Youhaiella tibetensis: one gene and its partner. The protein of the gene in region 2 interacts with the protein of the main gene of each other region in a pairwise test. Links are inferred from orthologs where the notes say so. Each region holds a gene or a part of one and is shown on either strand. Other genes may lie near its edges. The genes, in order: pheT and FNA67_RS10160.

Region 1 (10,647 bases), 1.9 Mb from region 2 along the record:
TCCCCGGAGCTGGCGGACGAACTGCTTGCGCTCGTGCTGGCCGGGACGAAGACCGCGACTTGCGACGCGGTCGGTACCTATGGCGCGACCGAGCCGATACCCGTTGTGGGGCGGCGCGACGTGGTGCTCGATGGCAGGGGCCGTCCGGCCTGCGCGATCGAGACCGTCGAGGTCGAGTTGCGCCGGTTCGACGAGGTGGATGCGCGCTTCGCGGCCGATGAGGGCGAGGGCGACCGCACGCTCGCCTATTGGCGGCGCGTGCATGAGGACTATTTCCGCCGCCACGGCAGTTTCGCGCCGGACATGATGCTGGTCTGCGAACGGCTAAAGGTGATCGAGGTATTTTCCCGTGACTGAGATCGAACCGCAAACCACGTTCGTGGTCACCGACATCGAGGCGGACGGGCCTACCCCGCTCCATTCCTCGATGCTCAGCTTCGCCTCGGTCGCCATCAGCGCCACCGGGGAACGGTTCGGCGAGTTCGAGGCGGTGCTCAAGCCGCGCCCGGACCGGCAGCCGGACGAAACCACCATGGCCTGGTGGCAGACCCAACCCGAGGCCTGGGCAGCGGCGACCACCAATGCCGAGGCACCGGAAGCCGTGATGCCGCGCTATGCCGACTGGGTGGAAAGCCTGCCCGGCTTTCGCGTCTTCGCGGCGGCGCCGATGATCTTCGATGGCCTGTGGATGGACCATTATCTCGACGAGTTCGCCGGCACGCGCGTGCTGGGCGGGCCGTTCAAGACGCGGCAGATCTTCAGGGGCGGCGGGGTGTGCCTTTACACCATGGCCGGCGCGCTGCGCGGCGCGCCCTATCTCAACTGGGGTATGCAGCGCGTGCCGGCCGAGTGGTACGGCCATATCGAGCATACCCACAAGGCCATCGACGATGCCCGCGGCTTTGCCAACGTTCTCGTCAAACTCTTTTCAATCTCCTCCAGCCTCGAAAAGCATGAGGCGACCGAAAGCATGTACCGATGAAATTCACCCTCGATTGGCTCAAGGAACACCTGGATACCACGGCGAATGCCGAGGAGATTTCAGAGGCGCTGACCACGGTCGGCCTGGAAGTGGAGAGCGTGGAAGACCAGGGCAAGGCGCTCAAGGACTTCGTGGTCGCCCACGTGGTGAGCGCCGAAAAGCACCCCAATGCCGACAAGCTGCGCGTTTGCAAGGTGGATGCGGGGACGGGCGAGCTCATCGACGTCGTCTGCGGCGCCCCCAATGCGCGCACCGGGCTCAAGACGGTCTTCGCCTTCCCGGGCACCTATATCCCGGGCTCCGACTTCACGCTGAGCAAGGGCAATATCCGCGGCGCCGCCTCCAACGGCATGCTGTGCTCGGGTCGCGAACTCGAGCTTTCGGACGACCATTCGGGCATCATCGAGCTGCCCGAGGATGCCCCGGTGGGGACGAAATACGTCGATTTCGCCGGGCTCAACGGGGTGGTCTACGACATCTCGATCACGCCCAATCGCGGCGACTGCACCGCCGTGCGCGGCGTGGCGCGGGACCTGGCGGCCTTCGGCATCGGCAAGCTCAAGCCCGATACCGGCAAGGCCGTGCCTGCTGCTGAAAAGACCAGCCCCGTGCCGGTCGAGCTGCGCTTCGAGCCCGGTGAGGTCGAGGTCTGCAAGATGTTCGCCGGGCGCCTCATCACCGGCGTCAAGAACGGTCCCTCGCCCGAGTGGCTGCAGGCCCGCCTGCGCGCCGTCGGCCTACGGCCGATCAATGCGCTGGTCGATATCACCAACTACATCTCCTACGATCGCGGCCGCCCGCTGCACGTGTTCGATGCCGATACGCTCAACGGCACCGTGCATGCGCGCATGGCAAAGCCCGGCGAGACGCTGCTGGCGCTCGACGGCAAGACCTATACGTTCGACGAGACGATCTGCGTGATCGCCGACAATTCAGGCCCGCTCGGCATCGGCGGCATCATGGGCGGGGAAGCCACCGGCTCGACCGAGCAGACGCAGAACGTCTTCATCGAATGCGCCTGGTTCGAGCCGACGGCCATCGCCACGGCCGGCCGCAAGCTCGGCATCAATTCGGACGCCCGCTACCGGTTCGAGCGCACGGTCGACCCGGAATCGGTCCTGCCGGGCATCGAGTGGGCGACGCAGATGGTGCTCGACCTGTGCGGAGGCACGGTCCACGAAGTGGCCGTGGCCGGCAAGGTCGGCAGCCCCAATACGGTGATCGACTTCCCGCTGAGCGAAACCAGGCGCCTGACGGGCCTGGACGTTTCGCGCGAGGAATCGGAGCATTTCCTCACGCGCCTCGGCTTCAAGGTCGAAGGCACCGGCGAGGTGCTCAAGGTCTCGGTGCCGTCCTGGCGCCCGGACGTCACGCAGAAGGCCGATATCGCCGAAGAAGTGATGCGCATGGTGGGCGTGGACAAGGTGCCGGTCGAGCCGCTGGCGCGCCTCAACCACGTGGCGCCGCGCATCCTCACCACCATCCAGAACCGCCGCCGCATCGTGCGCCGGGCCCTGGCGGCACGCGGGCTCGACGAGGCCGTGACCTGGTCGTTCATTTCCCATGCCGAGGCCGAGCGCTTCGGCGGCGGCGCCGAGGCGGTGCAGCTGGCAAACGCCATTGCCTCGGACATGACCGACATGCGGCCCTCCCTGCTTCCCGGGCTGCTGTCGGCGGCGCGCCGCAACGCCAATCGCGGCTTCGCCGATATCGCGCTCTTCGAGGTCGGCCAGGTGTTCCTGTCCGACAAGCCCGAGGGCCAGCACACCTATGCCACGGGCATCCGCACCGGCACGGCCGGCGCACAGGCCTGGGGCCGGAGCTGGCAGGGCAATGCCGGCAAGGTCGGCGTCTTCGACGCCAAGGCCGACCTGGGCGCGGCCCTCGACGCGCTGGGTGTCGATATCGAGAAGGTGCAGCTCGTCGCCGAGGCCCCGGCCTGGAGCCATCCGGGCCGCGGCGGCCGCCTGCAGCTGGGACCGAAGGTCGTCATCGGCTGGTTTGGCGAGTTGCATCCGGCCTGGCTCAAGGAACTCGACCTCGACGGGCCCGTGGCGGCCTTCGAGATCGACCTCGACGCCCTGCCCGAGCCACGACGGAAGCCGACGCGCGCCAAGCCGGCGCTCAACCTCTCGGACCTCATGCCGCTCAGCCGCGACTTCGCCTTCCTGGTGGATCGCGACGTGCCGGCGGCGGCCATCCTCAAGGCTGCACGCGGCGCCGAGAAGGCACTGATCACCGACGTGACGGTGTTCGACGTCTTCGAAGGCAGCCATGTTGGCGAGGGCAAGAAGTCCGTGGCCATCGAAGTGAGGCTGCAGCCCCAGGACAAGACGCTCAACGATGAGGAGATCGAGAAGATCTCGGGCGCCATTGTCGCTGCGGTCGAAAAGGCCACCGGCGGGACGCTGCGCAAATGACGGCGGACAGGGGCGGCGGGCCGGGCCTGCTGCCCATCGCTTCGTTCTGGTTCGGCGAGCTTTCCTGGCTCGAACGCCTCTGCCTCTCCTCGTTCGTGCGGCAGGGGCATCCGGTGCACCTTTACGGCTACGAGCCCATCGCGGGGATTCCGGAAGGCGTCGAGTTTCGCGACGCCCAGGACGTGGTGCCGCGCGAAAAGCTGGTGTTCTACAAGGGACGCGGCACGGCGGGGGTGTTCTCGGATCTCTTCCGCATGAGCCTGATGCGCCAGCAACGCGGCATCTGGGCGGACGCGGACATGTATTGCGTGCGCCCCATCGCCGCTCCCCCGCCCTATCTCTTCGGCTACGAACGTCCGCCCAGGGCGGATGGGACGGGCGGCTCGATCAACGGAGCGGTCCTCTTACTGCCCCATGATGCGCCGCTGCTCGACGACCTGCTTTCGGTGTTCGACGAGGGCGAGCGGCCGCTACTCGAGCCGCATCTGCCGCCCTTCCGGCGGCTGGAGGTGGCGGCCCGGCGGCTGTTCGGCGCCAGGGTGCCGCCCGAATACATGCAATACGGCGCCACCGGGCCCTTCGCCCTGACCCATTATGTGCGGGCACGTGGGCTGACCCAGTTCGTGCAGCCGACGGACGTCTTCTATCCCGTGCCCTATGAGGGCATTCCGGCGCTGATGCTGGCCGGCTCCTCGATCGAGGCGGCCGTGACCGGGCGCACGCTCGCCGTCCATATCTGGCGCAGCCAGCTCACCAATCGCGGACGCGCGGGGATCGGGATTCCCGAAAAGGGCAGCGCCCTGGCGCAGCTTTGCGAACTCGAGGGAATCGCCCTCTAGCGCAACCGCAGCTTCTTCTGCCACCAGCGCTTCCAGCGGTGGCGCATGAAGCGGTAGAAAAGCTCGTTGGTCATCACGTGACGGTAGATGCGGCGGAAGGCGACGATCGAATAGACGTGCCAAGGCTTTGACCAGCCGGTGTAGTGCAGGATCGCTGGATCGAGGCCCTCATGGGAATGGCGGGCGTCGATCACGTTCCAGCGCGGATCGAGATAGAGCCAGTTGTTGCGGAACACCAGATTCAGGAAATCCTGATCGTAGTAGATGCGCGCCATGGTGCCGTCGGCAAACATTTCTTCCAGCCGATCGAGAAGGCAGGCGTCGCGCCATTTCGCGATGTCGATGAGGATCATGCCGGCGTTGAAATAGGGATCGGCGACGTCGAAGATGTCGCGATTACTGGCGAGATCGCGGCCGGCGACAATGAAGGCTCCCTTGGTGTCGCGAACGGCGGCGATCGGAAGGCCCCGCATGTCGATTTCCAGGATGTCCTCAATCGGCGCGCGCACCAGCATATCGCAGTCAAGGTAGAGGACACGCTCGACATCGGGCCCGACCAGCCGGTCGATGAGCAGGCGCGCATAGACGATATTTGTCAGCCGCTTATTGTAGGGCATGCGCTCGGCGATGTCGGCAAACAGGTCCCAGGCGTCGAGGTCGTACCAGACAAGAGTGGCCTCGAACTCTGTTTCGATCCGAGTGAGATCAGCACGGTGCTCGTCGGTGATGCCGCGCTGGCAGAGGTGAAAAACCAGGTCCCGCCGACGGTGGGTAAACAGACAAACCGAGCGCATCACCGCATAGGCAGGCGCCCAGAAGTTGTCATCGAAGGTCAGAACGATATGGAGCTTTGCCATGCAGCGATCTCAGGCTCGACCGCGCAAGCCGAGCTTGCGCCGCCAGTATGTCGACCAGCGATGACGCATGAAACGGTAGAAAAGCTCGTTGGTCATCACGTGTCGATAGATGCGGCGGAAGGCAACGTTGGAGACCAGGTTCCAGGGCTTGTTTGGGCCCGTGTAGTGCAGGATCGAGGGATCCAGCCCCTCGTGCGGGTGCCGTGCATCGATGGTGTTCCACCGGGTCGGCAAGGGCTGCCACCGATGCTTGAAGACAAGGTTGAGGACATCCTGGTCGTAGTAGAGGCGCGCCATGACGCCTGAGGCGATCAGTTCCTCGAGTCGCTCGGGTACGGCCACCTGTCGCCACTTGTCGACGTCGATGACGACCATTCCCGAATTGAAGTAGGGATCGGCGGGGTCGAAGATGTCGCGATTGTTCTTGATGTCGCGCCCGCCCACGATCAGGGCGCCAGCAGTGTCGCGTACTGCGCCGATGGGAAACTCTCCCAGATCGGCAGCATAAAGATCTTCGATGGGTGCGCGCACCATCATGTCGCAATCGAGATAAATGACACGCGAAACGTCGGGGCCGACAAGCGTGTCGATCAGCAGGCGCCCGTACACCACGCTGGTCCACTGCCGGCTCGAGGGCACGCGAGAGACAATGGCGTTAAAGACGTCGGACCGGGTGAGATCATGCCAGACGAGAGTCGCGCCGAACTCGGCCGGTATCTTCTCCAGGTCGGCGCGATGCTCGTCGGTGATCGGCTGGTGGATCAGGTGGAAGACGAGGTCGCTGCGGCGCTTGGTGAAAAGGCAGATCGAGCGCATGACCGCATAGGCCGGCGCCCAGAAATTGTCGTCAAAGGCCAGGGCGATGTGGATCTTGTTGTCAGGCACTGGGCGCGTCCGCGAGCCTTGTGGAGGAGCCCGGGCTGTCTACCACGCCGGTGGCCTGAGACAAGTCTCTGGCCGGCGGCCGCGACAGGTGTGCGATGGCCGCCGTGGCGACGGCGAACGTCACCGTAAGCATCAGGATACCGAACGTCGCGTTGGTGAGGCCCATGAGGAAATAGCCAGCAACGAGGACAACGGCGCCCAGCCGGGCCGCTCGACGATGGGGACCCTCCGCCCGCCAGGCTTCGACCAGGGGAGCAAGGAGGATGCAGAAGTAGGCAATCACGCCGATTATTCCGCCCGTAACGGCGAAATCGGCGACGTCGTTATGCAGGTGATCATAAACGGGTGTGTGCAGCTCGGGCGGCATGGTGTCGGCCGCGATCTTGGTGAAGCCGACCATCCCATGGCCATAGAAGGGTGACTGCAGGAAAGCGTTGTAGGCAGCTTGATACATGAGCATCCGCTCGTTGTCCGAGCTATCGGCGGTCTTTCCGCTTTCGAGGACGCTGGTGACGGTGGCGATAACGCGCGTGACCGGACTCCATCCACCCTGGACAGTGCCCACCACGGCGCCGATCGCTATCAGCGCCAGCACGCTGATCACCAGCCAGGCCCGGCGCCCCAGGCCGCCCCACAGCGTCGCCAGGACCAACGTTAGGCCGGCAACTGGAATGATCGTCACAATAGCTCCGCGCGTACCGGACAGAATCACGGTGACCAGGGCAAATGCGGCCCCGGCCACGGCGATCCATTTCGACCGATTTCCTCCAAACAATCCCACAAGGCTGAGGAAGCCGAGGGCTACGACCACGTCCGCAAAGTGAATCGGATTGGCCACGATGCCGCCAGCGCGGGTCGAGTGCAGGACAAAGGTATCGTAGATCGCCACCAGCAGGGCCAGGCCTGCTCCGAGTGCGGCCAAACCACCAATCACGCCGGGATCAATGCGAAAGCTCGCGCGGCGGAATACGGTGATCAGCGGGCCGATCAGGAAGAGCGGCGCGAACACGAGAACCGAGATGATGTGGAGGGCCGAAGTCGCCGTGATACCGAAAGCCAGGATGAGCAGCAAACCGGCGAGCAGGGGCAGGGCCGCTGCGGGACGGCGCAGGTCGCCCCAGCTCCAGGTGAAAAGGCAGATGCCGAGGGCCAGGACCTGGGCCGCGATGACGGAGACGTTTCCCGCCTCGGGCCAGAGGCAGATAATCACCAGGCCTCCACCCAGGGCAGCGGCTGCGGATAGGTTTGTCAGGTATTTTACGAGCAAGGCTGGCTCCGCCGGAAGGTCCGGCAATCTGGCGCTTTGCCGCCCTCAGGTCAACCGATCGCCGGCCGGGGCGGCGCCTCCCCGAGGGAGGCGCCCTGCACTAGCGCTTGAGCGGGTAGTTGTCGAGCTGGGCGCCCTTGGTTGCTTCATCGATCGCGGCGATCTCTTCGGGGCTGAGGGTGAGGTTGGAGAGGACGCCGAGGTTGTCCTTGAGCTGGTCGAGCGTGCGGACCCCGATGAGGGCGGAGGTCATTTCCTTGCGGCGAAGCACCCAGGCGAGGGCGAGCTGGACCATGGACTGGCCGCGGGCCCTGGCGATGCCGGCCAGCTTCTCGGTGGCCTCGAGCAGGCGCGGCTCGATCGAGCGGGACGAGAGCGAGTAGTTCTCGGCGGCGCGGGTGCCCGTCAGGTCCGACTTGGCGTTGTATTTGCCCGAAAGGATGCCCTGCGCCAGGGGGGAGAAGGCGATGACGCCGACACCCAGTTCGCCAAGCGCCTCGATGGTCCTGTCGTTCTCGATCCAGCGATTGAGCATGGAATAGCTCGGCTGGTGGATGAGCAGCGGCACGCCCATGTCCGCCAGGATGCGATAGGCCTCGCGGGTCTGCGCCTCGGGGTAGTTGGAAATGCCGACATAGAGCGTCTTGCCCTGCCGGTGCAGCTGGGCCAGGGCCCCCATGGTCTCCTCGAGCGGGGTCGAGGGATCGAAGCGGTGGGAATAGAAGATGTCGAAGTAGTCCAGCCCCATGCGCTTGAGGCTCTGGTCGGCGCTGGCGATGAGATACTTGCGCGAGCCGAAATTGCCATAGGGCCCCGGCCACATGTCCCAGCCGGCCTTGGACGAGACGATGAGTTCGTCGCGATAGGGACGGAAGTCGCGCGCCAGCACGTCGCCGAAAAGTTCCTCGGCCGAACCGTAGGGCGGGCCGTAATTGTTGGCGAGGTCGAAATGGGTAATGCCCGAATCGAAGGCGTAGCTCAGGATTTCGAAGGCGCTCGGATAGTCGCGGGTGCCACCGAAATTCTGCCAGAGGCCGAGCGAAATGACGGGCAGCTTCAACCCCGAGCGACCGGTGAACCGGTATTGCATGGTGTCGTAGCGCGCCGAATGGGCACGATAGGTCATGATTTCCTCCCTGGGCGAGTGTGGCGGCGGCCAGATGGCGCAGCGCGGCGCGCGGTGCTAGAAAGCCGCGCATGAGCAATCTGCCCGTTTCGTCCCCGGCCTTCAAGGTCGCGGCTTTCTACAAATTCGCCGACTTTTCCGGGTTCCTAAGCCGCAAGGCCGATCTGGCCCAGTTCTGCTGCGCCCGCGCGATCAGGGGAACGATCATCCTGGCGGAAGAAGGTATCAACGGCACGGTCGCGGGCAGGCCCGAGGCTATCGATGCGCTGGTCGATCACCTCAACGAGACGTTTCCGTTCCAGGGCGCCGAGCTCAAGTATTCGACTGCCGACGCCATGCCCTTCCTGCGCATGAAGGTGCGCGTCAAGCAGGAGATCGTGACGCTGCGCGCGCCCGAGGTCAGGCCGAGCGAGCGGGTCGGCACCTATGTGGAGGCGCAGGACTGGAATGCGCTGATCGGCCAGGACGATGTGGTGCTCCTCGACACGCGCAACGACTACGAGGCCGGGCTCGGCACGTTCGAGGGAGCAATCGACCCCAGGACCGCGAGCTTCGTTGAATTCAAGGACTTCGTCGAAAAGCACCTCGATCCGGAACGCGACCGCAAGGTGGCGATGTTCTGCACCGGCGGCATCCGCTGCGAGAAGGCGTCGGCCTACCTGCTCTCGAAGGGTTTTGAAGAGGTGTTCCACCTCAAAGGAGGCATCCTCAAATACCTGGAAACGGTGCCGGAAGCGGAGAGCCGCTGGCAGGGCGAGTGCTTCGTCTTTGATGAGCGTGTTTCGGTGGTCCATGGGTTGCGCGAGGGCGCGGCGACGCTGTGCCGGGCCTGCCGCCGGCCCCTGACCCCGGCCGACCGCGCGCATGCCGACTACAGGGAAGGCATCTGCTGCCCCCATTGCGCAGGTGAGGTGCGCCAGGGCGTGGCGGAACGCCAGCGCCAGATCGCGCTCGCCCGGGCGCGCGGGGCATCGCATATGGGCGATGCGGCCGTGGCCCAGGCGCGCGAGGATCTCGAAAGAAAACAGGCCCGGCGCGAGGCGAGCCGCAACCGGGCCGGCAAGCAGACCTGATCAGGCCTTGCGGCGGAAATTCATGATCCAGTTGGTTTCCCAGACGATGCCGTCGCGCGAGAACGCCTGGCTCCAGCGCGCGGCATCGGGCCCCAGGCGGGTCCAGAAGAACTGCACGTTGACGGGCTGACCGCCGTCGACGTCGCGGCCCACGAACACGCCGTGATCGCCGATGAAGCCGCCCTGCACGGGTGGAAACAGGGTGCCCTGCTGGCTCGAGACCCAGTAGATCGCCCAGCGCCGGGCGGCCAAGTCGAAAAGGCGCAGGCTCATGCCGGAAAAGCCGCGGTCCGGCGCCTGCATCTCATCGATATTGGCGCCGCCACCCAGGCGCGGCTCGCACCGAAAGCTGGCCTCGAACTCGTCCCAGTCCTCGCAGCCGGCAAATCGGCGCTTGAGGCGCCGGTTGGAGACGATCCAGTCGCCATGGAGGAAATCGAAGTCGTGGACGGCGCCGGTGGGTGCGGCGAAATCGGTGGGATGGTAATTCATCGCAGGGACCTTTCGGTTCAGCGCAGCAGCGAGCGTGCGGTCGGTTGCAGAATGAGGGTTTCGGGCGGTGCCTTGAGGAAGTCGGAGAGCCCCGCGGGCGGGGCCTGCAGCCAGGTTTCAAGGCCCACCGCATTGTCGAAGCGCAGGAGCACCACATGCACCGGGTCGTCGGTGTGGATGGGGAGCCTGGGGTAGTTGTTCTCGGCTGCGAGCGTGAAGAAGCTCGCCAGCGGGTCGATGCCGGTTTCGGCAAGGGCGGCGCGCAGGCGCGCGTCGAACTCGGCGGCGCGGCCGTTATCGGCCAGCCGATAGAGCATGACGATGAAGCGCGAGCCGTTGGTGGCGAAGGCGCCGCGCGGCCGGCGCGGGCGCGCAGGGCGGACGAAGCCGTCCTGCGGGGCCATGGTGGAAAGCAGATGCACGTCGTCGCTATCGGCCATGGTGGCGTTGGCGCGGTCGCGATGCGCCCTCCAGACCGGTCCGCCATAGAAGGCGTCCAGTGCAGTGCGGCGGTCGTCGAAAGCCTCGAACCCGCGCAGCCAGACGAACTGGTCGGGCGCGCCATCGACACGGAACTGGCCGAGCACGTGGGCCCCCACGTCATCTTGGCTTTCGAGGAACTCGTTCTCGAAGAGGTCGATCAAAGTGTCACGCTGCCCGGGGTGGAGCCGATAGCGGCGCAACTCGACGATGGGGAGGCTGGTCA
Region 2 (10,535 bases):
TCAACGGCTACTTCCGTGGGGAGCGAACGGGCTCGGGCACCATCGTCTGGAAGGCCCGCCAGATGATGGCGAAGGGCGAGATCGACTATAAGCAGTTCATCGACCTGGTGGCTTCGTCGGCGCCCTCGACCGGCTATTGCAACACCATGGGCACCGCGACCACGATGAATTCGCTGGCCGAGGCCTTGGGCATGCAGCTGCCGGGTTCCGCCGCCATCCCCGCACCGTATCGCGACCGCCAGGAAATGGCCTATCGCACCGGCAAGCGCATCGTCGAGATGGTGCACGAAGACCTCAAGCCCTCCGATATCCTGACGCGCGACAACTTCCACAACGCGATCGTGGTCAACTCGGCCATTGGTGGGTCGACCAACGCGCCGATCCACATCAACGCCATCGCGCGTCACATCGGTGTCGAACTCGATATCTCCGATTGGCAGAAGGAAGGCCATCAGGTGCCGCTGCTGGTGAACCTGCAGCCGGCCGGTGAATATCTTGGCGAAGACTACTATCATGCCGGCGGCGTGCCGGCAGTGGTCAACGAGTTGATGGGGCAGGGCCTCATCGCGGAAAACGCACCGACCGTGAACGGCAAGAGCATCGGCGAGAACTGCCGCGACACGCCGATCCAGGATGACAAGGTCATCCGCAAGTTCGACAATCCGCTCAAGGCGGAGGCTGGCTTCCTGGTTCTCGGTGGCAATCTCTTCGACAACGCCATCATGAAGACCAGCGTCATCAGCCAGGAATTCCGCGATCGTTACCTGAACAACCCAGCCAGCCCCAATGCTTTCGAGGGCAGGGCTGTAGTCTTCGACGGTCCGGAGGACTACCACCACCGCATCGACGATCCGGCACTGGCAATCGATGAGTTCACGCTGCTCTTCATGCGCGGCGCCGGCCCCATCGGCTATCCGGGTGCTGCCGAAGTCGTCAACATGCGGCCGCCTGCGTACCTCATCAAGCAGGGCGTGACTTCGCTTCCCTGCATTGGCGACGGGCGCCAGTCAGGTACTTCGGGCTCGCCCTCGATCCTCAACGCTTCTCCGGAAGCGGCTGCGGGCGGCAACCTCGCCATCCTGCGCACCGGGGACCGCGTGCGGATCGATCTCAACACCGGCGCTGCCAATATCCTCATCTCCGACGAGGAAATCGCTCAGCGTCGCCAGGAACTGGCAGCCAATGGCGGCTACCAGTATCCCAAGAACCAGACGCCCTGGCAGGAGATTCAGCGCGGCATCGTCGACCAGCTCGGCAGCGGCGCCGTTCTCCGTCCCGCCGTCAACTACCAGCGCCTGGCCCAGACCGCCGGGCTGCCCCGCGACAACCACTGACGCCGGCACAAAACAGCGCCGCCGCCGGATCTCCCCGGCGGCGGCGTTTCAATTTCGGAGCGGAACGCTCAGTACTTGCGCAGCAGGCCGACCAGCCGACCCTGTACCTTCACTCGGTCGGGGCCGAAGATGCGGGTTTCGTAAGCCGGGTTGGCGGCCTCGAGAGCGACCGAATTACCCTTGCGGCGCAGGCGCTTGAGAGTAGCCTCTTCATCATCGACGAGAGCCACGACGATCTCGCCGGTTCCGGCTGAGTCCTGCTTCTTGATCAGTACGGTGTCGCCGTCGAAGATGCCGGCCTCGATCATGGAATCGCCGCGCACTTCGAGCGCATAGTGCTCACCCGGCCCGAGCATCTCGGGCGGCACGGCAATGGTGTGGCTATGGGTCTGGATGGCCTCGATCGGGGTGCCGGCTGCGATACGTCCCATCACCGGCACTGCAACAGGCCGGCCACTTTCGGCGACCGACACCAGTTCCGTCCGAGGCGGGGGCGCTGAAACCTTGCCAAGGTTGCCCTCGATGACATTGGGCTCGAACCGCGCCTTGCGCCCGCCAAGCGACGGGTTCATCGAATCCGGAAGCTTGATGACTTCGAGCGCTCGCGCCCGGTTGGGCAGGCGGCGAATGAAACCACGCTCCTCAAGCGCCGTGATCAGGCGATGGATACCGGACTTGGACGCCAGGTCGAGCGCATCCTTCATCTCGTCGAACGAGGGCGGGATGCCGGTTTCCTTCATCCGTTCGTGGATGAACATGAGCAGTTCGTGTTGCTTGCGCGTCAGCATCGGCGGCCCCAACAGAATCAGAACAAAGACTGAACTTGTTATATGTGTTCCAGTTATGTTCTGCAACAAAACGGTGAAGAAGCCGTTATCGCACCCCTTCATGTGCCGCCGAAACGCTTGACGGGACCGGGAATTTGGGTCGATCTCTGGCCGGAAGCCGCCCCTGACGGGCGATTTCGAGTGTGCGGAGCGTCAAGTGCAACCAGTATCCGTGAGCCGCGTGTTTGCGGCGCGCCTACCACGACTAGGCATGGCGCTACTTTTCGCGAGCATGCTCGGAGCTTGTAGTTCGGAGCCTTCGGCGCCCTCGATCGCAATATTTGGCTCGTTCTTTCCAGCCTGGATCATCTGCGCGGTTCTTGGTGTGGTCTTCGCCGTCATCGCGCGGCAATTGCTGATCATTCTCGATATCGACGGGTATCTTCCACTGCCATTGCTGGTCTATCTGTGTATGGCGATTGGTGGGGGTACCGGCTTCTGGTTCCTCTGGTTCGGCGGAATTCCGCAATGAACGGCGGGCATGTCATCAAGAGGCTGATTGGCCTCGTCATTGCCGTGGTCAGTTTCGTAGCGGCGGTCGTGGGCATCTATTTCTCGCTCAACGAGATCAACAGCTCGCCGCGAACCGACGTCGCCGAGATCTCGGCACCCACAATCCACGTTTCGCCCACGGTTCCCGGTCGCATCGTTTCGATCGCCGTCCAGAACAATGCGAGCGTCAAAAAGGGCGACGTGCTCTTCCAGATCGATCCGCAGCCCTATCAGCTTCGCCTCGACCAGGCGCAGGCCGAGCTGCGTGCCGCCCAGTCCGAGGTCGAGCAGGGCGGGCGCAATATTGCTACGGCCCAAAGCAACGCCGATGTCGCCGCCAAACAGATCGAACGCGCGCGCTTCAATGCCGAACTCGCCCGGCAGACCCTGGAGCGCCTAGAGCCGCTCCTGCCAAAGGGATACGTGACGGCCCAGCAGGTGGACCAGGCGCGAACCGCCTATAGCGACGCACAGGTCAGTCTTGACCAGGCGCTCCAGCAGTCGCAGGGCGCGACACAGGTCATCGGCACGCTCGATACCCGCAAGGCCCAGGTCGACGTGGCCGAGGCGACGGTGGCCCTTGCGCAGCGCGATCTCGACAACACGACCGTGCGCGCGCCGTTCGACGGGAAGGTGACGGGGCTCGAGATGGCATCCGGCGAGTATGTGATAACGGCCCAGTCCATCTTCACGCTGATCGACACTTCCGGTTGGGAGGCGGTGGCCTTCTTCCGCGAAACCGAACTCGACGCCATCCGTCTCGGCAGCCGGGCCGATGTCTTCGTGATGGCGGACCGATCGCGGCGCATCCAGGGAGAGGTCGAAAGCATCGGTTGGGGTGTGCGGTCGGAGGAATCGGCCAATATCCTCGGGCTGCCGATCGTTTCCAGTTCCCTCAACTGGGTGAAGGTGGCCAAGCGTTTCCCGGTCTACGTCAAGCTCCACGATCCGCCGGCGGACCTGATGCGCATCGGCTCGACCGCCATCGTCATCGTCGGCCAGCCCCCGAGCGAAACCGATGCTGTATCGACCGCCCACTAGACCGAGCTTCGCCAGGATCGTCTGGGACGAACTGCAGCCCTATCCGGGGCGGCTCGACCTTTCGATACGGATGGCGGTGCTTTGCGTGCTGGTTACGGTGGTGGCCATGGCCAACCACGTGCCCGAGGCCGCGCTCTCGTGCTACCTCATCTTTTTCGCATCAAAGGACAACTCGGGGTCAGGCATCCTGATCGGTCTCGGCCTGATCGTGGCGGCTTCCGTCGGCATATTGCTGGGGGTGTTGTTCCTGATGATCTCGGCGGATTCGCCGTTCCTCAGGCTCGCGTTCATTGCGGCCTTCACCTTCGGCGGCATGTACTTCTCCCAGGCCAGCCGGCTTGGGTCGATGGCGGGCACCGTGGGCTTCGTCTTTGCCTTCGTGATGACGCTTTACGACATCATCCCCGTAGCCGAACTCCTCACCCGGGCGCTCACCTGGATGTGGGTAGTCGTCTTCTTCCCGATGTTCTTTCTGGTGTTGCTGAACGTGGTCGCCCCGAGGAGCCCGGCTCGCCTGTTGCGAGCCACCCTCGCAGACCGGCTCGACGCGGCCGCGGCTTTGCTTCGAAACACTCCCAACGCGGTTCCTACCGCCCACGCCCTCCTTGGCGATGGCAACGCAAAGGCCTCCACCTACCAGCGCATGGCGCGGCTGCTGTCGCTGACCAGCAAGGAGGAGAGCTACCGGGAGGGCGAATTGATCGATCTCTCCTACCGCGCCCTGGCCGTGGCTTTGGCGCGAAGCCAGGAAGGCGCGGCCCCCGATCCCGTGCTCGCGGACGAGCTCGGTCGCTACGCGGTCGTTGTACGCGACCGCGAGTTGCTCACGATCGTTCCGCGAGCAGGAGCCGCGACGTCGGGCATGGAGGCGATCGTCGGGCGGCTGGCAGCAACCCTCTGGCAGGGCTACGCGCCGCCGCCCCCCTCCAAGGCGCCCGCGGAGCCGCTGCTGGCGCCGGACGCGTTCCACAACCCGCGCTACACCCAGTTCGCCCTGAAGACCCTGCTGGCGGTGATGATCTGCTACATCACCTATACCGCGCTGGACTGGTTCGAGATCCATACGGCGATGATCACGTGCTTTTATGTGGCGCTCGGGACGACCGGCGAAACCATCCACAAGCTCACCCTGCGCATCCTCGGGTGTCTCATCGGCGCTGCCATGGGCGTGGGAGCGATGATCGTCTTCGTTCCGCACATGACCGATATCGGCCACCTGATGGTGCTGGTCGGCTGTGGCAGCCTGATTGCCGCCTGGATCGCAAACGGGTCCGAACGCATTTCCTACATGGGCTGGCAGGCGGCGCTCGCATTCTTTCTCTGCACGCTGGGCGGGTTTGGACCGAGCGTCGATTTCGGCGTCGCCACGAACCGCATCATCGGCATTCTCTTCGGCAACGTGGTGGTGAGCCTGGTGTTCTCAACCATCTGGCCGGTGAGCGTGGGGGGCAACGTGAGAGGCGCCCTTGCCAAGGCCAGCACTGCGTTGACCGGTCTGTTGCGCGGCGAGAAGGATTTAGGCCAGCAGGCCGCCGACTTCCACACAGCGGTCAAGACGGCCGAAAGCGGCACCGAGCTTTTGATGTTCGAGGCCGAGCGGGTCAAGAAGACAGAGATCGCACCGGACGAAGCTGAGGCGTTGCTCAGCGATATCAGTGCATTGTCGGCGCCGGTTTTTCTGCTTTCACGCGATGGAGCTGCTCCGCGCGGTATGCCCAGGTATGTGAAAGCTGCAACGGTTCGGTTCGAAAACGCCGTTGCGCAGTGGTTGGATACCCGGGCTTCGGATATAAAGAACGGGCGTTGGGCATCCGAGCCTCCGATATGGGGCGACGCCCTAAGGGACGTGGAAGTCGCGTTCAACCGCGCCAGGAGGCAGGCGGGAGAACAGGGCAGGCGGCTTCCGGCAGCCGTCCGCGCGCAGATGGTTTCGCGACTGCGTCTCTACCGGCAGATCGACGCCCGGATCGCGCGAATGGCAGATGTAAAGGCGGCGTAACATGGGTCTTGTTGGGCGTGGGGCCCGGCGCGCGGGTTGGGGCAACCTGCTTTCCGGCGGTAGTTTGATGGCTGCGGGTCTTCGTGGAGCCCTTGCGGCGGCGCTGGGGGCGACGCTGCTGGCGGGCTGCACGTCATCGGCTATGAAATTTGCTCCGGCCAGCGCCCAGACCCCATTCCAGACACCCGGTCACCAGACCCAGACTGCTGGCGGCGCGCCCGATTTCGGCCTGGCCCAGGACGCCGCCATGCCGATTGCCATCGCGACGCCGCAACTCGACGCCAAGCACACCTACACGTTGCCCGAACTCATCGACATCGCCCAGTTGAGCAATCCGGTGACTCGCGCGAGCTGGGAACGCGCGCGCCAGGCGGCCATAGCCGTCGGCGTGACAGAGGCGGCCTACCTGCCGGTTCTCTCCGCCAATGTCCTTGCCGGCGTCCAGCAGACCTCGACCACCGCGCCCGGCATCGACGGGCCGCTCATCACCGTTCCCCCTGGCACACTGACCACGACCGGCGCGCAGGTGCTGCCGTCCCTGGCCGTCCAATGGCTGCTCTTCGACTTTGGCGGGCGCGACGCCGCCAACGCGGCGGCGAAGGACCTTTCCTACGCTGCCAACGTCACCTTCAACGGCGCCCACCAGAAACTGATCTTCGATGTCAGCAGTGCCTTTTTCAGCCTTTCTTCGGCGCGCGTGCAGCTCAGCATCGCGCGCGAGACGCTCGCCAACACCCAGACCGTGCTGTCGGCGGCCGAGGCGCGGCTGAAGACCGGCGTCGCGACGACGATCGAGGTCGCACAGGCTAAGCAGCAGGTGGCGCAGGCCCAGTTTGGCCTCACCCAGTCGCAGGGCCATGAGCGTAGCGCCTACCTGGCGCTGCTGCAGGCCATGGGGGTCTCGCCCACCATTACCATTCGGGTCCAGGATGCCAGTGGCCGCCGACTTCCGCGAGCCGTGCCGCAGGATCTCAACCGGTTGATCGAGGCGTCGTTGCAGCGCCGGCCCGATGTGCAGGCCGCCTTCGCCAAGTACCGCGCCGACCAGAGCGGCATTGCCGCAGCCCGTGCCGAGTTCCTCCCCAAGGTGGCCCTGACCGGCAGCGTCAACCGGCTCGCCGCTTCGCTCGATGTAGAGGACAGCCGCTTCGGTCAGCTCGCCCATCTCCAGAGCAACCAGCCCAACGCCAACCTGCTTGTGGGCATCTCCATTCCCATCTTCGATGGTGGCCTGCGTGATGCGCGGCTGCAGGCGGCCATGGCGCAGGCGGCTGCTTCCGAGCAGGATCTTGCCGCGCTTCAGAACGCTGCTGCCCAGCAGATCGTCGTCGGCTATGACCTGCTGCGGACGAGCCTTGCGGGCTATGCCGCGGCAACCGAGCTGACCAACGCGGCACAAACCACTTATGACGCTGCGCTCGACTACTACAAGAACGGCCTCGGGACTCTCGCCGACGTGAGCATCGCCCAGACCGGACTGCTGCAGGCGCGCCTCTCGAAGGCAACCGCACACAGCGATTCCCTCATCGCGGCAGCGACGATCGCATTCGCTACCGGCACGTTGACGAACCGGATGTCGTCCGGCGCCCTCTGAGCGCGAGCTTCAGGGACGTCTTTCTCCTGGAACATAGGCCTCCGCCCAGCGGAAAACCTCCGAGAAGAACCGGGAGCGTGCGGGCTCGCTGGATAGCGTCAGGTCGTGGATGCCGTTCTCGATCCGCACCAGGGTGACGATGCGGCCCAGTTTTATGGACTGGGCGGCGATGTCGGCCACGTTGAGGACGCTGTCCGTCCTGTCGATGGCGGCATGCCAGCGCCGGTTGGGGCCACTGGCAGTCGAGGTGCACACGAGCGCCGGGCAGGCGATATCCAGCCCCCGGTGGAGCTCGGCATGGCCGAGGCGGATTGCTCGAACCCACCCGGCAAGGACCGGGAAGCCGTTGAGAGGCTTGAGGTCGAGATCGTAGTCCCATTTACCCCCGGTCGAGACGTGCAGGCTCCGGCCATAATGATCGCCCAGATCGCTGACGCCCAATCGCGGCGCCATCGCGCCCACCGCATTGACGAACCACGTGCCCAGCGTCCGCTCGAAGCGCGTGCCGTTCAGATCGAACCACGGGCTGTTGAGCACGAGCGCATCGATGGGGTTGGCCTTGCGCCGCTTGTTGGCCCAGAGGCTCGCGATGAGACCGCCCGTCGAATGCGCCATGAGGACCACGACGTCGTGGCCGAACTCGTCGCGCAGGACCGAGATGGCCGCGTCGAGGTCCCCGTCGTATTCGGCCAGGTCGAGGCAGAAGTTCGGCGTCTGGTGCGGCAGGAGGGATCGACCATACTTGCGCAGGTCGAGCGCGTAGAAGCTATATCTTCGCTGCTCCCACTCCCGGGCCAGGTGGGTCTGGAAGAAATAGTCGACAAAGCCATGCACATAGAGGACCGCCCGACGGTGGGCGGGCGGGCCGGGGCGATGAACCAGGGTCGCTACAACCGGACCTTCCGCGTCGGGAGGCAAGGGGATGACGCGCGCGTCCCAATCGGGTCCCAGGATATCGGCCATGTCGCGCTCCACTGATCCGGCGCGGACATGATCGCTGCTGGCGCCACGAAGGTCTAGAGCGGGATGACTTCGACGGTGGCGCCGGCCGGCTGCCCCGGATCGTTCTCCGGCTGAACGATCAGCGCTTGCGCCCGCGCCAGGGACGAGGTGTGACCGCTGTCGGTCTCCGAGATCGGGCGGACCTGCGTCACCCCCGTCCCCGACGTTTCGATGGTGGCACGCTGGAAGTGCCGGCGGGCCGTATTGGCGGGCAGGGGTTCGGCGAGGGGCAGCAAGAGGCGTGCCCCGAGCGGATTGGCATCGCCCAGCCAGCGCCGGAGTGCCGGTAGGAGGAAGACGGTCGCCGTCACCATGGCCGACACCGGGTTGCCGGGCAAACCGAAGACGAGCGTGCTGCCCCGGGTGCCGAACATGAGCGGCTTGCCGGGGCGCATGTTGATGCGCCAGAAGTCGATCTCGACCCCGAGGTCCTTGAGCACGTCCTGAACGATGTCGTGATCGCCTACGCTGGCGCCGCCTGTCGCGACCACGATATCGGCAGCGAGGGCCTGCTCGAGGCTGGTGGCAAGAACCGAGGCATCGTCACGCGCTATCCCGAGGTCGCGAACCTGGCTGGCGAATGGGGCCAGCAAGGGAATAAGGCCGAATGAATTGGAGGCGACGATCTGGTCCGGGGCGAGCGCGGCGCCGGGCAGGACGAGCTCGTCCCCGGTCGCGAGAACGGAAATCGCCGGACGCCTGGCGACGGTCAGCGTTGGGGCGTTGGCGGCCGCGGCGAGTGCCAGCGAATAGGGAGTCAGCCTCGTGCCGATCGCGAGCAGTTCGGCGCCGGAACGGAAGTCGTTGCCGGTCGGACGGATCGAGCGCCCCGCCGTCGGGCGTTCGGAGAACTTGACCGCGCCGTCCGATGCCGTCGCCAGTTCCTGCATGATCACGCAGTCGGCTCCTCGCGGAACCGGAGCGCCGGTAAAGATGCGGACGGCCTGGCCGGGTTGCAGCGTGCCGGCGAACCCGTGTCCGGCCTGGGAAACGCCAACCAATTGCACCGAACGCGTCGCGTCCTCGGCGAAATCGGCGGCGCGAACGGCATAGCCGTCCATGGCGCTGGCGTTGAAAGGGGGCTGACTATGGGCCGCCAGGAGCGGAGCCACGAGCGTGCGTCCGTTGGCTTCTGCCAACGGCACCGTTTCCGGGGTGGGTGCAGGTATGCGCGAAAAGATCTGTTCGAGCGCCTGCTCGACGGGAAGCAGGCTCATCTCTCGCGCCGATAATCGCCGGACTTGCCGCCGCTCTTCTCGACCAGTTGCACGCCGGTGATGGTCATGCCGCGGTCGAGCGCCTTGGCCATGTCATAAAGGGTAAGCGCGGCGACCGAAGCGGCAGTGAGCGCCTCCATTTCGACCCCGGTCTGCCCAGTGGTCTCGGCGGTGGCGGTGATCGCCAGGGCTACGCCTTCTCCCACGATCTCGACCTCGACCTTGGTGAGGGCGATCGGGTGGCAGAGCGGGATCAGCTCGGACGTCTTCTTGGCCGCCATGATGCCCGCGATGCGCGCCACGGCCAGGGCATCGCCCTTCTTGAGCGCGCCACCCAAGATGGCTTCAACCGTTTCCGGCTGTGCCTCTAGGACAGCGCGTGCAACCGCGCGGCGGCGGGTCGAGTCCTTGCCACCGACGTCGACCATGTGGGCCTCGCCGTTTTCGTTGAGATGCGTAAGGCTGGAGGACATGTCAGGCGACCTCCGCGCCCTCTAGCAACATACGCGTTGCCGCCACTACGTCTGTCTGCCGCATAAGGCTTTCGCCCACGAGGAAGGTGGTGATGCCGGCGTCGCGGAGTTCCTCGACATGGGCGTGATCGACGATGCCGCTCTCCGAGACCAGGAGCTTGCCGGCGGGAACGCCGACTGCCAGGTTCATCGAGGTCTGCAGGGTCGTCTCGAAGGTCCGCAGGTTGCGGTTGTTGATGCCGATCATTTCGGCATCGAGGGTCAGGGCCCGGTCGAGCTCGACCTGGTCGTGCACCTCAACCAGCGCATCCATACCCCATTCCTTGGCGGCATCGAGCAGATAGCGCGCCGTGTCGTCCCCGACGGCGGCCATGATCACGAGGATGCAGTCTGCGCCCATCGCCCGGGCCTCGGCTACCTGGTAGGTCTCGAACAGGAAGTCCTTGCGGAGCACGGGCAGCGTAACCGCCGCCCGTGCTTCGATGAGGTAATTCGCCGATCCCTGGAACGAGGGGCGGTCGGTCAGAACGGACAGGCAGGTGGCGCCGCCCTGCTG

What was found.
Region 1: the proteins of FNA67_RS10160 (region 2) and pheT interact in binary tests that used the Escherichia coli proteins (3 or more experiments, as listed by UniProt). The link is inferred for Youhaiella tibetensis from one-to-one orthologs.

Annotation. Positions count from the first base shown.
Region 1 is NZ_CP041690.1:188,527-199,173, reverse strand. Bases 579-3,690 are described here. They hold pheT (phenylalanine--tRNA ligase subunit beta), read left to right. Parts: upstream 579-978; coding sequence 979-3,402; downstream 3,403-3,690. Other genes in these bases: FNA67_RS00920 (hypothetical protein), read left to right, coding at 3,399-3,690; FNA67_RS00930 (3'-5' exoribonuclease domain-containing protein), read left to right, coding at 579-982. Outside these bases: FNA67_RS00935 (ASCH domain-containing protein), read left to right, coding at 1-357; more of FNA67_RS00930, read left to right, coding at 350-578; more of FNA67_RS00920, read left to right, coding at 3,691-4,241; FNA67_RS00915 (glycosyltransferase family 8 protein), read right to left, coding at 4,238-5,098; FNA67_RS00910 (glycosyltransferase family 8 protein), read right to left, coding at 5,108-5,983; FNA67_RS00905 (O-antigen ligase family protein), read right to left, coding at 5,976-7,250; FNA67_RS00900 (aldo/keto reductase), read right to left, coding at 7,351-8,376; oxygen-dependent tRNA uridine(34) hydroxylase TrhO, read left to right, coding at 8,457-9,449; FNA67_RS00890 (hypothetical protein), read right to left, coding at 9,450-9,941; FNA67_RS00885 (NIPSNAP family protein), read right to left, coding at 9,959-10,647.
Region 2 is NZ_CP041690.1:2,083,825-2,094,359, forward strand. What follows is about bases 3,183-6,182. They hold FNA67_RS10160 (FUSC family protein), read left to right. Parts: upstream 3,183-3,671; coding sequence 3,672-5,693; downstream 5,694-6,182. Other genes in these bases: mdtN (multidrug transporter subunit MdtN), read left to right, coding at 3,183-3,694; FNA67_RS10165 (TolC family protein), read left to right, coding at 5,761-6,182. Outside these bases: FNA67_RS10140 (IlvD/Edd family dehydratase), read left to right, coding at 1-1,334; transcriptional repressor LexA, read right to left, coding at 1,403-2,122; FNA67_RS10150 (YtcA family lipoprotein), read left to right, coding at 2,373-2,633; more of mdtN, read left to right, coding at 2,630-3,182; more of FNA67_RS10165, read left to right, coding at 6,183-7,287; FNA67_RS10170 (alpha/beta hydrolase), read right to left, coding at 7,297-8,250; FNA67_RS10175 (molybdopterin molybdotransferase MoeA), read right to left, coding at 8,304-9,506; cyclic pyranopterin monophosphate synthase MoaC, read right to left, coding at 9,503-9,979; indole-3-glycerol phosphate synthase TrpC, read right to left, coding at 9,981-10,535. UniProt on the Escherichia coli protein: Could be involved in resistance to puromycin, acriflavine and tetraphenylarsonium chloride.